Regions from separate parts of the Geobacillus sp. FJAT-46040 genome, predicted to be linked through region 2. Evidence: a T-box and tRNA genes for the amino acid it is inferred to sense, from the RefSeq annotation. Region 2 holds a T-box; the other holds one or more tRNA genes.
What was found. A T-box is a leader RNA that pairs with one kind of tRNA and senses whether it is charged. The one in region 2 lies ahead of trpS (tryptophan--tRNA ligase), so its partner is inferred to be a tRNA-Trp.
Positions count from the first base shown of each region.

Region 1: it encodes a tRNA-Trp, which carries the amino acid that the T-box ahead of trpS (tryptophan--tRNA ligase) is inferred to sense. The anticodon was not compared.

Region 1 covers NZ_NISS01000001.1:131,353-138,194, forward strand. The annotation lists rRNA gene CD000_RS00735 (23S ribosomal RNA) at 1-2,451, shown strand, start outside; tRNA gene CD000_RS00745 (tRNA-Asn) at 2,941-3,015, shown strand; tRNA gene CD000_RS00750 (tRNA-Ser) at 3,020-3,110, shown strand; tRNA gene CD000_RS00755 (tRNA-Glu) at 3,125-3,196, shown strand; tRNA gene CD000_RS00760 (tRNA-Val) at 3,206-3,281, shown strand; tRNA gene CD000_RS00765 (tRNA-Met) at 3,428-3,504, shown strand; tRNA gene CD000_RS00770 (tRNA-Asp) at 3,510-3,585, shown strand; tRNA gene CD000_RS00775 (tRNA-Phe) at 3,758-3,833, shown strand; tRNA gene CD000_RS00780 (tRNA-Thr) at 4,004-4,079, shown strand; tRNA gene CD000_RS00785 (tRNA-Tyr) at 4,086-4,170, shown strand; tRNA gene CD000_RS00790 (tRNA-Trp) at 4,180-4,253, shown strand; tRNA gene CD000_RS00795 (tRNA-His) at 4,271-4,343, shown strand; tRNA gene CD000_RS00800 (tRNA-Gln) at 4,359-4,433, shown strand; tRNA gene CD000_RS00805 (tRNA-Gly) at 4,439-4,510, shown strand; tRNA gene CD000_RS00810 (tRNA-Cys) at 4,520-4,593, shown strand; tRNA gene CD000_RS00815 (tRNA-Leu) at 4,656-4,740, shown strand; gene CD000_RS00825 (ISLre2-like element ISGsp3 family transposase) at 5,238-6,605, shown strand.
Region 2 covers NZ_NISS01000001.1:2,117,824-2,124,665, reverse strand. The annotation lists gene CD000_RS11225 (DUF2268 domain-containing putative Zn-dependent protease) at 1-472, shown strand, start outside; gene CD000_RS11220 (YuzI family membrane protein) at 609-815, shown strand; gene CD000_RS11215 (YjbA family protein) at 901-1,641, shown strand; gene trpS (tryptophan--tRNA ligase) at 1,703-2,689, opposite strand; T-box leader at 2,740-2,973, opposite strand; gene CD000_RS11205 (DUF3899 domain-containing protein) at 3,023-3,397, opposite strand; gene CD000_RS11200 (peptide ABC transporter substrate-binding protein) at 3,855-5,507, shown strand; gene opp3b (oligopeptide ABC transporter permease) at 5,628-6,557, shown strand; gene opp3C (oligopeptide ABC transporter permease) at 6,554-6,842, shown strand, end outside.

The DNA of each region.
Region 1 (6,842 bases), 2.0 Mb from region 2:
TACTCCCTAGTGACCGATAGTGCACCAGTACCGTGAGGGAAAGGTGAAAAGCACCCCGGGAGGGGAGTGAAAGAGAACCTGAAACCGTGTGCCTACAAGTAGTCAGAGCGCGTTCATGCGTGATGGCGTGCCTTTTGTAGAATGAACCGGCGAGTGACGATGGCGTGCGAGGTTAAGCCGAAGAGGCGGAGCCGCAGCGAAAGCGAGTCTGAACAGGGCGTGTGAGTACGTCGTCGTCGACCCGAAACCAGGTGATCTACCCATGTCCAGGGTGAAGGCCGGGTAACACCGGCTGGAGGCCCGAACCCACGCACGTTGAAAAGTGCGGGGATGAGGTGTGGGTAGGGGTGAAATGCCAATCGAACTTGGAGATAGCTGGTTCTCCCCGAAATAGCTTTAGGGCTAGCCTCGGGTTTGAGAGTGTTGGAGGTAGAGCACTGATTGGGCTAGGGGCCCCAAACGGGTTACCGAACCCAGTCAAACTCCGAATGCCAACGACTTATGCCCGGGAGTCAGACTGCGAGTGATAAGATCCGTGGTCGAGAGGGGAACAGCCCAGACCGCCAGCTAAGGCCCCGAAGTGCACGTTCAGTGGAAAAGGATGTGGAGTTGCCGAGACAACCAGGATGTTGGCTTAGAAGCAGCCACCATTTAAAGAGTGCGTAATAGCTCACTGGTCGAGTGACTCTGCGCCGAAAATGTACCGGGGCTAAACGTGCCGCCGAAGCTGCGGGATGACCGTTGGTCATCGGTAGGGGAGCGTTCTAAGGGCAGAGAAGCCAGACCGGAAGGACTGGTGGAGCGCTTAGAAGTGAGAATGCCGGTATGAGTAGCGAAAACAGAGGTGAGAATCCTCTGCGCCGAAAGCCTAAGGGTTCCTGAGGAAGGTTCGTCCGCTCAGGGTTAGTCGGGACCTAAGCCGAGGCCGAAAGGCGTAGGTGATGGACAACAGGTTGAGATTCCTGTACCACCTTCTTCCCGTTTGAGCGATGGGGGGACGCAGGAGGATAGGGCGAGCAGGCGGCTGGAAGAGCCTGTCCAAGCCGTGAGGCTGATCCGCAGGCAAATCCGCGGATCATAAGGCCAAGCGGTGACGGCGACGGATTGATCCGGAAGTCCCCGATTTCACACTGCCAAGAAAAGCCTCTAGCGAGGGAAGAGGTGCCCGTACCGCAAACCGACACAGGTAGGCGAGGAGAGAATCCTAAGGCGCGCGGGAGAACTCTCGTTAAGGAACTCGGCAAAATGACCCCGTAACTTCGGGAGAAGGGGTGCTCTTTGGGGTGAAGAGCCCTGAAGAGCCGCAGTGAAAAGGCCCAAGCGACTGTTTATCAAAAACACAGGTCTCTGCGAAGCCGAAAGGCGACGTATAGGGGCTGACACCTGCCCGGTGCTGGAAGGTTAAGGGGAGCGCTTAGCGGAAGCGAAGGTGCGAACCGAAGCCCCAGTAAACGGCGGCCGTAACTATAACGGTCCTAAGGTAGCGAAATTCCTTGTCGGGTAAGTTCCGACCCGCACGAAAGGTGTAACGACTTGGGCGCTGTCTCAACGAGAGACCCGGTGAAATTATACTACCTGTGAAGATGCAGGTTACCCGCGACAGGACGGAAAGACCCCGTGGAGCTTTACTGCAGCCTGATATGGAATTTTGGTATCGCTTGTACAGGATAGGTGGGAGCCTGGGAAGCCGGAGCGCCAGCTTCGGTGGAGGCGTCGGTGGGATACCACCCTGGCGGTATTGAAATTCTAACCCGCACCCCTTAGCGGGGTGGGAGACAGTGTCAGGTGGGCAGTTTGACTGGGGCGGTCGCCTCCCAAAAGGTAACGGAGGCGCCCAAAGGTTCCCTCAGAATGGTTGGAAATCATTCGGAGAGTGCAAAGGCACAAGGGAGCTTGACTGCGAGACGGACAGGTCGAGCAGGGACGAAAGTCGGGCTTAGTGATCCGGTGGTTCCGCATGGAAGGGCCATCGCTCAACGGATAAAAGCTACCCCGGGGATAACAGGCTGATCTCCCCCAAGAGTCCACATCGACGGGGAGGTTTGGCACCTCGATGTCGGCTCATCGCATCCTGGGGCTGTAGTCGGTCCCAAGGGTTGGGCTGTTCGCCCATTAAAGCGGTACGCGAGCTGGGTTCAGAACGTCGTGAGACAGTTCGGTCCCTATCCGTCGCGGGCGGAGGAAATTTGAGAGGAGCTGTCCTTAGTACGAGAGGACCGGGATGGACGCACCGCTGGTGTACCAGTTGTCCCGCCAGGGGCACCGCTGGGTAGCTATGTGCGGACGGGATAAGCGCTGAAAGCATCTAAGCGTGAAGCCCCCCTCAAGATGAGATTTCCCACCGCGCAAAGCGGGTAAGATCCCTCGAAGATGACGAGGTCGATAGGTCCGAGGTGGAAGCGTGGCGACACGTGGAGCTGACGGATACTAATCGATCGAGGGCTTAACCTAGAAAAGTGAAAGCGCCGCGATTAGCTCTCGAAGCCAAATGTTCTTCACCCGCAGGGGTGCTTGCACCCCGAGGGGGAAGGTTATTTGGCAGAAGAGAGCTAGGCGCTGGAACTGGACAAAGAAAAGCGCAGGCGAGCGGGTCGCCGCGACGGGCAAATGTTCTTCGCCTGCAGGGATTTCCGATCCCGAAGGCGAAGGTTATTTGACCCCGAGCGGCGGCGAGCCGGAGCTGGACAATGCGAAAAGCGCAGGCGAGCGGCTTCTTCCAACGGTTATCTAGTTTTGAAGGAATGAAAAAACTCTTGACAGCTCAGCGCGAATCATTATAATAGTAAATGTCTAAAGAGATGTCATTTCGCAGTAGCTCAGTGACGAGCATTTGCATCATCGGATGAACTGCGAGTTGCCTCGACGCATCCAGCTTCTTTGAATCGGCTGGCAGAGGAAGAGGCAGGACATCTTGTTGGGAGAATTGACCGTCGTTATGATTCCGCAGTAGCTCAGTGGTAGAGCAATCGGCTGTTAACCGATTGGTCGCAGGTTCGAATCCTGCCTGCGGAGCCATCGTGGAGAGCTGTCCGAGTGGTCGAAGGAGCACGATTGGAAATCGTGTAGGCGTGAATAGCGCCTCAAGGGTTCGAATCCCTTGCTCTCCGCCATGATCCATCAGCATGGCCCGTTGGTCAAGTGGTTAAGACACCGCCCTTTCACGGCGGTAACACGGGTTCGAATCCCGTACGGGTCACTTCTTTGTGGAGGATTAGCTCAGCTGGGAGAGCACTTGCCTTACAAGCAAGGGGTCGGCGGTTCGATCCCGTCATCCTCCACCATCTTAATATAAAAGCTGACTTGCTTTCTCATCATCGCGAGTTGTCCCGACGCACCGAGCATCTTTGAATCAGCTGGCAGAGGAAGAGGCAATAAATATTTAAACCGATACTCAGTGTATGATCGAAATAAGTTCATTTTCTATCGTCGCGGGGTGGAGCAGTCCGGTAGCTCGTCGGGCTCATAACCCGAAGGTCGCAGGTTCAAATCCTGCCCCCGCAACCAAAATTGGTCCCGTAGTGTAGTGGTTAACATGCCTGCCTGTCACGCAGGAGATCGCGGGTTCGAGTCCCGTCGGGACCGCCATTGTTCCAAAATCACGAAAAATATGGTATGGCTCGGTAGCTCATTCGGTAGAGACGAGCATCCGCTTCATCGAATTCGCTTCGAGTTGCCTCGACGCATCGAGCGTCTTTGAATCAGCTGGTAGAGGAAGAGGCACAGAGCAATTCAACGAGCGAGTTAAAAAATAATATATGGCTCGGTAGCTCAGTCGGTAGAGCAAAGGACTGAAAATCCTTGTGTCGGCGGTTCGATTCCGTCCCGAGCCACCATGAAACAACTAGAATAGGTTTGCATGCCGACTTAGCTGAATTGGTAGAGACGAGCATCTACTTCATCGAATTCGCTTCGAGTTGCCTCGACGCATTCCGCTTCTTCGAATCAGTTGGTAGAGGAAGAGGCACAGAGCTCAACAATGAGCCACCTTCTTCATTCATCTTATGCCGACTTAGCTCAATTGGTAGAGCAACTGAATCGTAATCAGTAGGTTGCGGGTTCAAGTCCTGCAGTCGGCACCATTCCTTGGAGGGGTAGCGAAGTGGCTAAACGCGGCGGACTGTAAATCCGCTCCCTTTGGGTTCGGCGGTTCGAATCCGTCCCCCTCCACCATTTTAACAAAGGGGCATAGTTTAATGGTAGAACAGAGGTCTCCAAAACCTCCGGTGTGGGTTCGATTCCTACTGCCCCTGCCATTCCTATCATGATCATGGCGACTATGGCGAAGTGGTTAACGCACCAGATTGTGGCTCTGGCATGCGTGGGTTCGATTCCCACTAGTCGCCCTTCACTTACAACGTTGGGGTATAGCCAAGCGGTAAGGCAACGGACTTTGACTCCGTGATGCGTTGGTTCGAATCCAGCTACCCCAGCCACGGATGCGGAAGTAGTTCAGCGGTAGAACACCACCTTGCCAAGGTGGGGGTCGCGGGTTCGAGTCCCGTCTTCCGCTCTTGATCAAGGCGGCATAGCCAAGTGGTAAGGCAGAGGTCTGCAAAACCTTTATCCCCGGTTCGAATCCGGGTGCCGCCTCCATATCTAATGAATAAAAAAGTGTTGACAGTTGAAAGATAATTTGGTAAAATGTTGATTATCGCGCCGATGTGGCGGAATTGGCAGACGCGCACGACTCAAAATCGTGTGGGGTAGCCCCCCGTGTGGGTTCGACTCCCACCATCGGCACTGAAAAACTGATGTATCAAGGATTCCTGCAAGATGTGGGAATCCTTTTTTATTTTATCCTCATACGATTCTCCATTGAAAAATCTGATTCAGTATTCCTCATACGACTTGTCAAAGAGGTGATATTTTGGCAAGGCGTAATAATAATTTATCCCCTGATGAAATTTTTGAAATGCACACAAATTCTATACAATCTGATGCTATTGATTTTCAAATAGCGTTAGAAAAATTCCTTGAAGATTGCGAAATACGGAATTGTCGTCCTCAAACTATTCAATATTACAGAAATGAATTATCTGTATTCTAGTGTGAGTAAAATATTTGTGGGTGACATTCCGAAATGATCCCCGACGAGGGTTGCGAACTTTTGTTCGCGACGCTCGTCGGGGCCACCAAGCGAAGCGCGGTAGAAAAAAGCAAATGTCATGCAAAAAGGACTCTCTCCCTGCTATGATGGTGATTGTCAACATCAACCGAAAACAGGAGGGAGAGAGTCCATGAAACATCTTACCACAGAATGGCCCCTATTAAAAGAGTTGGAGGAGCAATTAGTCAGAACTCTTCAAAAGGTGTTCGCTGTCTTGTTGGCGGCCCTTTTGGAGGAGATTGATCAACAACTGGCGGAAGCGCGGGGCAAGCGCCGGTATCAGCTGAAAGACAAACGGCCGACCACGATCCAAACGCTGTTTGGAGAAGTGACGTTTCGACGGAACGACTACTATGATCGGCAGGCGGGGGCGTATACCTTCTTGCTGGATGCCGAACTGGGCTTTGATGGAGCGCAGTCGATCAGCCCTTGCCTCGAGGAAACGGCGGTCGAGTTGGCCGTAGAGTGCTCTTCCTACCGCAAAGCGGCCCGTACGTTGGAGTCGATCGTGGGGTATGCGGTCCTAAGCCACGAGGCGATTCGCCAACTGGTGCTGGAGGCCCCTGTCTCGCTGCACCACCCTGTTTCCCAACGGCACGGCCGAGTGCTGTTTGTGGAGGCGGATGGACTGTTCATTTCCCGCCAGGGGAAAGGGAAACGGGCGAAAGAAGAGAAAATCCTGGCGGTTCACGAGGGATGGAAACGAAACGGTTCGCAGCTCGAGCTCGTGAACCGGCGCCACTACCTCCATGAAGGGGAGGGAGACGTGTGGGAACGGTTTGAAGAGTGGCTGATGAACGAATATGCCTATGACCCGTGCCGGGACCTTTTGATCATCAACGGCGACGCGGCGTCGTGGATCACAGCCTGCCGGGAGTATTTTGGAAAGCGAGCCTGCTTTCAGCTGGATCGATTTCATGTGGCGCGGGAGCTGCGTCAGTGTCTGTCCGGCCATCCGCGTTGGCGGGAGGTGCGGAAGAAGCTGGCGAAACAAGACGAAGAGGGACTTCTGGTGGAGCTGAACAGCGCGGTCGGCACGTTGGAGGACGAAGCGAAAGAGAAGCAGATGGCTGCCATGATCCGTCGGATCGAGTCGATGCCGGGATGCATCCGGGACTATCGGGAGTGGCTGTCGGAGCAAGGGGTGGAGACGACCGGCATGCGTCCGATGGGCCACGCCGAGAGCGTGATGAGCCGGTTTGCGCATCGGGTGAAATCCCGCCGCAGCTGGAAAGACCAAGGGCTTCGGGCGTTTCTGAGGGCGATGGCAGCCCGAATCGACGGGATTTGGCGGAGAAATGGGCAGTTGGTGGAGGAAGAAGAGACCCGAACGGCAGCCTCGGCCTCAACAAAGTCCAAGCGGATCGAACAGGCCAAACGGAAGGCAGGACGGTTGTGGGCAGATGTGGTGCGTCAGAATCTACCGTGTCTGCAGCGGTCATCCGGGACGCCGATCCATCAAGCGTTGTCGGCGCTCCGGGATGGTGGTTGGGTGTAAAAAAATGGAATACAATATCATCACCTCAAGATGAGGGATGAGAGTCCGAAAGCGCTTACGATATTAATTCCTGAAAATGGTTCGCTAACTAGTGATTGACAACGCTCGTAGTGAACCGAAAAAATGTTCTCCACAAAGTCTTGACTGACTCCTAAGCAGGACAAATAATTGACCAAAAAGAAAAATGTGTGCTACAATTTTGTTTAATAAAAATGAAAAACGTTCTCAATAAAATGT
Region 2 (6,842 bases):
TGATAAATTGTTTTTCTTCTTGCTGCCGGATCATGGCGACGAGGAGATCGCCGCGTTGGTGGCGCATGAATACAACCATGTATGCCGTCTCAAGCAGTTGCCGAACGAAGGCGAAGATGCGACGTTGCTGGATGCAGTCGTTATGGAAGGATTGGCGGAGCATGCCGTCGCCGAGACAGTCGGCGTCAAGCAGTGTGCGGGATGGACGAAGTATTACACCGATCGGGAGATGGAACGGTTTTGGCGGCGTTATATTGTCCCGAACCAACATTTGCCCGTTTCGCATCCGCATACTTCCCGCATTTTGTACGGGCTTGGATGGCATCCGAAAATGGGGGGCTATGCCGTTGGGTATGCCATCATCCGTCGTTGCCTAGAAAGAGGCTATTCGCTCGCCCAATTGATGAAGATGGAAGCGAAAGACATCGCGGAGTTGGCGGGCTTTTCAGGCAAACAGCAAGGAGCGTCTTAGCTCGAAACCGCATGGCGACCGCCGCTGTCCGGTTATCACAAGAATCTTAGGGGCATCGGGCGCAAACAGGCATGTTGTCCATGGCGCCGACATATATGTAGAACAAGGACGTGGACAAGAAGGAAGGGAAAGCCCGGTGGTCCGCCTGTTTTTTTATTTGGTCGGTTTCGGTTTTTCAGTCGTCGGCGGCATGATGGTGATCGCCTATTTGAACATCATCACTCCAGAGCGTGGTTTTAGCGAATACTTATCTTATATTTCGACAAGGGTGGAATGTTATTTATTCCCTATTGGCCTTCTTTTGATGTGGGGGAGCTTGACGTTTCCAAGCCGCAGCCCCTAGAGGGGAAAAGAGGACGAAATGGAATAAAATTCTCCCCCTCTGCCTATACTGATGGACAAACACGTCTGGAAGTGAGGGGTCTCGCATGCTTTATCTGCACGACATTTGGGTCAACTGGTTTGAAGGAGAAGAGAACGGATACAACGTCTGCCATTTCCATGAATGGCGCAAGGACGATCAAATCGAGCTGCTCGACCAAGTGCCGCTGTTAAAAGTATCCCCGGCCCTGTTTCATTACATTGAAAACAGCTTGTCCGATCTTCCAAAACCGCTGCTAGACGATGTACATCAGAAGGCGTATGTCCGCAAAAACCATGAACGCATTCAGCTGGACTATTGTTTCGTTGTCACGGACGGCGCCGGCGTTTTGGCTGTTGATACAATCGGTTATCAAATCCCGATTCGCAAAAGCCGTCTCATTCCGCGTCAGGAACAACTCGTCTACGAAATGGCGGCCGAAGCGGAGGAACGGGACTATCCGCTGCCGAGGTATGAAAAAGAATACCACATTTTATCGCCGGCTCCGGAACTGATGTGCGGACTCACGCGCAAAGAGCGGCAGTTGAAACAGCTGTTGTTTATGGCGCTTGACCAGCTTTATTCGACAAAAAATGCTGCCCAGATGCGCTATTGGTATACGGAATGGGCGCCGGAAAAATACGCCGCTATTCAAAAAATGTCTTTTGATGAAGCGTGGGAACAATTGTATAACGAGACGAAATACGGGTGGTCCGAACGGCATGAGCAGCTGTGCGAAAACTTGATCAAAGGGCAGCCATTTTTCGAAAAACTGTGGGAAATGGAGCAAGAACCAAAAGTCAATTAAAAAACGGGCCAAGGCGATAGGCGCTTGCCCGTTTTTGTATGGCTTCGCTGGATGCGGCTATTTACCGCCGCCGCCCGAGCCCCATGGCTTGCTCCATTTTGCGCACCATTTCCGATGCAACCCGATTTGCTTTTTCCGCCCCTTCATCCAACACGCGGTCAAGCTCCTCGCTTTCCATCCAATGGTGATACCGCTCTTGAATCGGTCGAAGCGTTTCGATGACGACTTGAGCGAGGTCGGCTTTGAAGACGCCGTATCCTTTTCCTTCGTATTGCCGCTCCAACTCCTCGATCGATTGACCGGATAGGGTCGAATAAATATTGAGCAAGTTCGAAATGCCTGGCTTCGCTTCTTTGTCGTAGCGAATCGTTCCTTCCGAGTCGGTGACGGCGCTTTTGATCTTCTTCTCGATCGTTTTCGCATCGTCAAGCAGTGTGATGTACGCTTTCGGGTTGGGGTCGGATTTGCTCATTTTTTTCGTCGGGTCGACAAGCGACATGATGCGGGCGCCGACTTTCGGAATGCGCGCCTCAGGGATCGTGAACAGCTCGCCATACCGTTTGTTGAAGCGCTCGGCCAGATCCCGCGTCAATTCGATATGCTGCTTTTGGTCTTCGCCGACCGGGACGATGTCGGTGTTATAAAGCAAAATGTCAGCGGCCATCAGCGGCGGGTACGTGAGCAGCCCGGCGCTGACCGCCTCTTTGCCGGCCGATTTTTCTTTAAATTGCGTCATCCGCTCAAGTTCGCCGATATAAACGATGCACTGCAGCATCCAAGCGGCTTGAGCGTGCGCCGGCACTTCTGACTGGATGAACAACGTCGCTTTTGTCGGGTCGATGCCGACTGCTAAATACAAAGCGGCGAGGCGGCGGATGTTTTGCCGCAGTTCGCGTGGGTCTTGCCAAACGGTAATGGCGTGTTGGTCAACGATGCAAAAATAGCAGTTGTATTCATGCTGCAGCTCGACAAACTGCCGCAGCGCCCCAATATAGTTGCCAATGGTGATGACGCCGCTTGGCTGAATGCCGGAAAAAATGGTTTTCATCGATCTTCACTCCCTCAAGACAAAAATAAAAAAGGCCCTGCCAGCCCTCTGATAGGGACGGTAGGACCGCGGTGCCACCCTATTTATTGCGTCAAGAAGCGCAATCGCTCAGTCCATGCTTTGCGCATGGCCCCTGTAACGCGGGGGAACGTCCCCGCCTACTGCGTCGCCGGTTCGGCGGGAAGCTCGAAAGCCCATTCCATATGGCTAGCCGCTTGTTCGCACCTTCCACAAGCTCTCTGAAGGCATCGCCAATATGTACTCTTCTTTCTCATCGCTCGGTTATTCTAGATTTGCCTTATATTATACGGAAAACATTCAGCTGTTGCAACCTTATTGCACGGCATATCCGGCGGCAATCATCGCCAAAAACAGAAGCAGACCAGAAAAGAGAAGCGGATACGTGATGGCGAAACGCCGCGGACCGAGCAGCTCATCTGATTCATGTTCTGCTGCCGCTTCCTCAAGATACCGCTCCACCCTCGCGCTGCTTCTGCGCAATCGGCGAAACCCGTATGCGAATCCGTTGAAAAACCCGCGTTCATAAACAAACAAAAGCCCGCCGAGCGACAGAGGCAAAAGGGAGAGCAAAAACGAAACGTTAATAAAGGACACTATACTCCATGCACCTTGTCCCACGACAATGAGTGCGCTTGCCGCCAGCATCGCAACGACGAGCCATCCAGTCCGCACAGCCGTTTGTTTCATATCGTCTGTTCCCGCCTTTCCCTTCTCACTGCTTATTTTATCATAAATCATGTGGGCGGGAAGATTGTCAAAATTATCAACAAAATTATATTGAAAAATTCAAAATTATCAACAAAATTATATTGAAAAATATAGAATAACCTGGAAGTTCAGGAGAGATTTGCTTCGAAGCTGAAAGGAAGGGCAAAAAAATCATATTGTAAGCGTTTTCTTTTTTTCTGTAGGCAGAAATTTTTTGTTTACAATGGTGGCAAAAGTCGTTACAATGCAGGTGTAAATGCAATCCGATCCTCTCCCGTTTGTAAGTAGTTTGAATTTTTTTTATTTTAAGGAAATAAAAAAATCCTTTTCAAATATACTAACACAGGATATAATAAGCGATGTAAGTACAATCTTCTGAAATCAAATGGTTCAGAAGATTTGTAATACACTACATAAACCTAAGGGGGGTTTTTTAGTGAAGAAGCGATTCTCTTTCTTCCTCGTCCTGCTTCTCGCGCTGTCGACGTTCCTCGCGGCTTGCGGCGGAGGCAAGGACAACGACAACGCTCAAGGCGGCCAGGGCGGCGAAAAGCCGGCGGAGAAAAAGGAGCAGGTGCTGAACTTGCTTGAATCCTCAGAAATTCCGTCGCTTGATTCGGCGCTCGCCACCGACCAAGTATCGTTTATCGTGTTGAACAACGTCATGGAAGGTCTGTATCGTTTAGGCAAAGACAACAAGCCGGTTCCTGGGGTGGCGGAAAGCCATGAGGTGAGCGAAGACGGCAAAACGTATACGTTCAAGCTTCGCAAAGACGCCAAATGGTCGAACGGCGATCCGGTGACGGCGCACGACTTCGTGTTTGCTTGGAAACGGGTGCTTGACCCGAAAACGAAAGCGGAGTATGCGTACATTATGTACGACATCAAAAACGCGGAAGAAGTCAACACCGGCAAACTGCCAGTTGACCAGCTGGGCGTCAAAGCGCTTGACGACTACACGCTCCAAGTCGAGCTGAAAAACCCGATTCCGTATTTCATCAGCCTGACGGTATTCGGCACGTTCATGCCGCAAAACGAGAAATTCGTGAAAGCGCAAGGCGACAAATACGGTCTCGAAGCTAATACGACGCTTTACAACGGCCCGTTCGTCTTAAGCGAATGGAAGCATGAACAAGGCTGGACATATGAGAAAAACCCGAATTACTGGGACAAAGATACAGTTAAGCTTGAAAAAATTAACGTCAAAGTTGTGAAAGACACGGCGACAGCGGTCAACTTGTATGAAACGAAACAGGCCGACCTCGTCGGTTTGACGGCCGAATTTGTTGATAAGTATAAAAATGATAAAAACTTCAAAACGGAATTGGATCCAGCCCTCTACTGGCTGCGCATGAACACGAAAAAAGAACCGCTGAACAACGTCAATGCCCGCAAAGCGATTGCAATGGCCATCGACACGCAAGCGATGGTCGATACGCTCTTGAACAACGGTTCGATTCCGGCGAAGTTCACCGTTCCGAAAGACTTCGTCACTGGTCCAGATGGCAAAGACTTCCGCGATGTGAATGGCGATTTGGTCAATTACAATCCGGATGAAGCGAAAAAACTGTGGGAGCAAGCGAAAAAAGAGCTGGGCAAAGACAAATTTACGCTTGAACTGCTGAACTATGACAGCGACAGCGCGAAGAAAATCGGCGAGTATGTGAAAGCGCAGCTTGAACAAAACTTGCCGGGCTTGACGGTCAACATTAAACAACAACCGTTCGCACAAAAGCTCGAGCTTGAAAGCAAAATGCAATACGACCTGTCGTTCTCCGGCTGGGGTCCGGACTATCAAGACCCGATGACGTTCCTTGACTTGTGGACGACAACTAACCCGCACAACCAAACGGGCTGGTCGAACGCTGAATACGACAAATTGATTAAAGACGCGAAAACAACGTTGCTTGGCGATTTGCAAGCCCGTTGGGATGCGATGCTGAAAGCAGAAAAGATCGTCTTTGAAGAAATGCCGATTGCCCCGCTCTATCAGCGCGGTGCCGCCTACTTGCAACGCGAGTATGTCAAAGATATCGTTTCGCACCCGTTTGGCGGCGATTACAGCTACAAATGGGCATATATTGAGTAATCTGTTTTCTACAGCATGCCGAGGAGAGTATATGCTAGGGCATATACTCTCCTTTTGCCTGCCAAGGCGAAAAATGTCGAAAAACAACAAAGATTATAGAAAAGCAGAGGAGGTGCGGTCATGGCGCGGTATACGCTTCAGCGGTTCGTTTATATGATTATCACGTTGTTTATCATTGCGACGTTGACGTTCTTTTTAATGAAGCTGTTGCCTGGTTCACCGCTTCAGAACCAAGAGAAATTAACGCCGGAACAGAAGGCGCTTATTTTAAAAGAGTACGGATTGGATAAGCCCGTGCCGGTTCAATACATTCAATATTTAGGGAATTTGTTGAAAGGAGACTTGGGGGTATCGTTCCAATATGACAACCGCCCCGTGACAGAGCTTATCAGCGATCGAATCGGCCCGTCGGCCCAGCTCGGGTTTCAGGCGATTGTGTTTGGGACGATCGTTGGGTTGATTCTCGGAATTGTCGCGGCGATTCGACATAATCATTGGGAAGATTACACCGCTACGGTCATTGCGGTGTTGGGCGCCTCGATCCCGTCGTTTGTGTTAGGGGGGTTTTTGCAATATTTTATCGCTGTGAAACTGCAATGGCTTCCGGTCGCTTTTTGGGAAGGCTTCAAATATACGATTCTCCCGACATTGGCGCTGTCTGTCGGGGTCATCGCTAGCATCGCCCGTTTTATGCGCACAGAAATGCTGGAAGTGTTAAGCTCTGACTACATTTTGACGGCTCGGGCGAAAGGGATCAGCCAGGCGGGGGTTATCATCAAGCACGCCATCCGCAACTCGCTTATCCCCGTCATTACCATTTTAGGACCGATGACCGTCAATTTAATGACGGGAACGCTTGTCATTGAGAAACTGTTTGCTGTCCCTGGTCTTGGGGAGCAGTTTGTCCGTTCGATTGAACTGAACGATTACCCGGTTATTATGGGAACGACGTTGTTTTATTCCGCCTTGTTGATTTTGGCAGTATTCATCGTTGATGTGTTGTACGGGGTTGTCGACCCACGCATCCGGTTAGCGGGAGGGAAAAAATGATGGCGAAACAACAATACGAACAACTGTCACCGGAATGGTTTCAGCCCGCCCCGCCGAACGTTGGTGAGCAGGAAAAAATCAATCGTCCAAGCTTGACGTTTTGGCAGGATGCTTGGCTTCGCCTTCGGGAAAACAAGGCAGCGATCGTCGGGCTCGTGATGATTATCATCTTGGCGCTCATGGCGATCATCGCCCCGATGGCGAGCGACCGGACGTATAAAGATCAAAACTTGCGGCATGCGAAACTTCCGCCGAAAATCCCGGTGCTTGAACATATTCATTGGC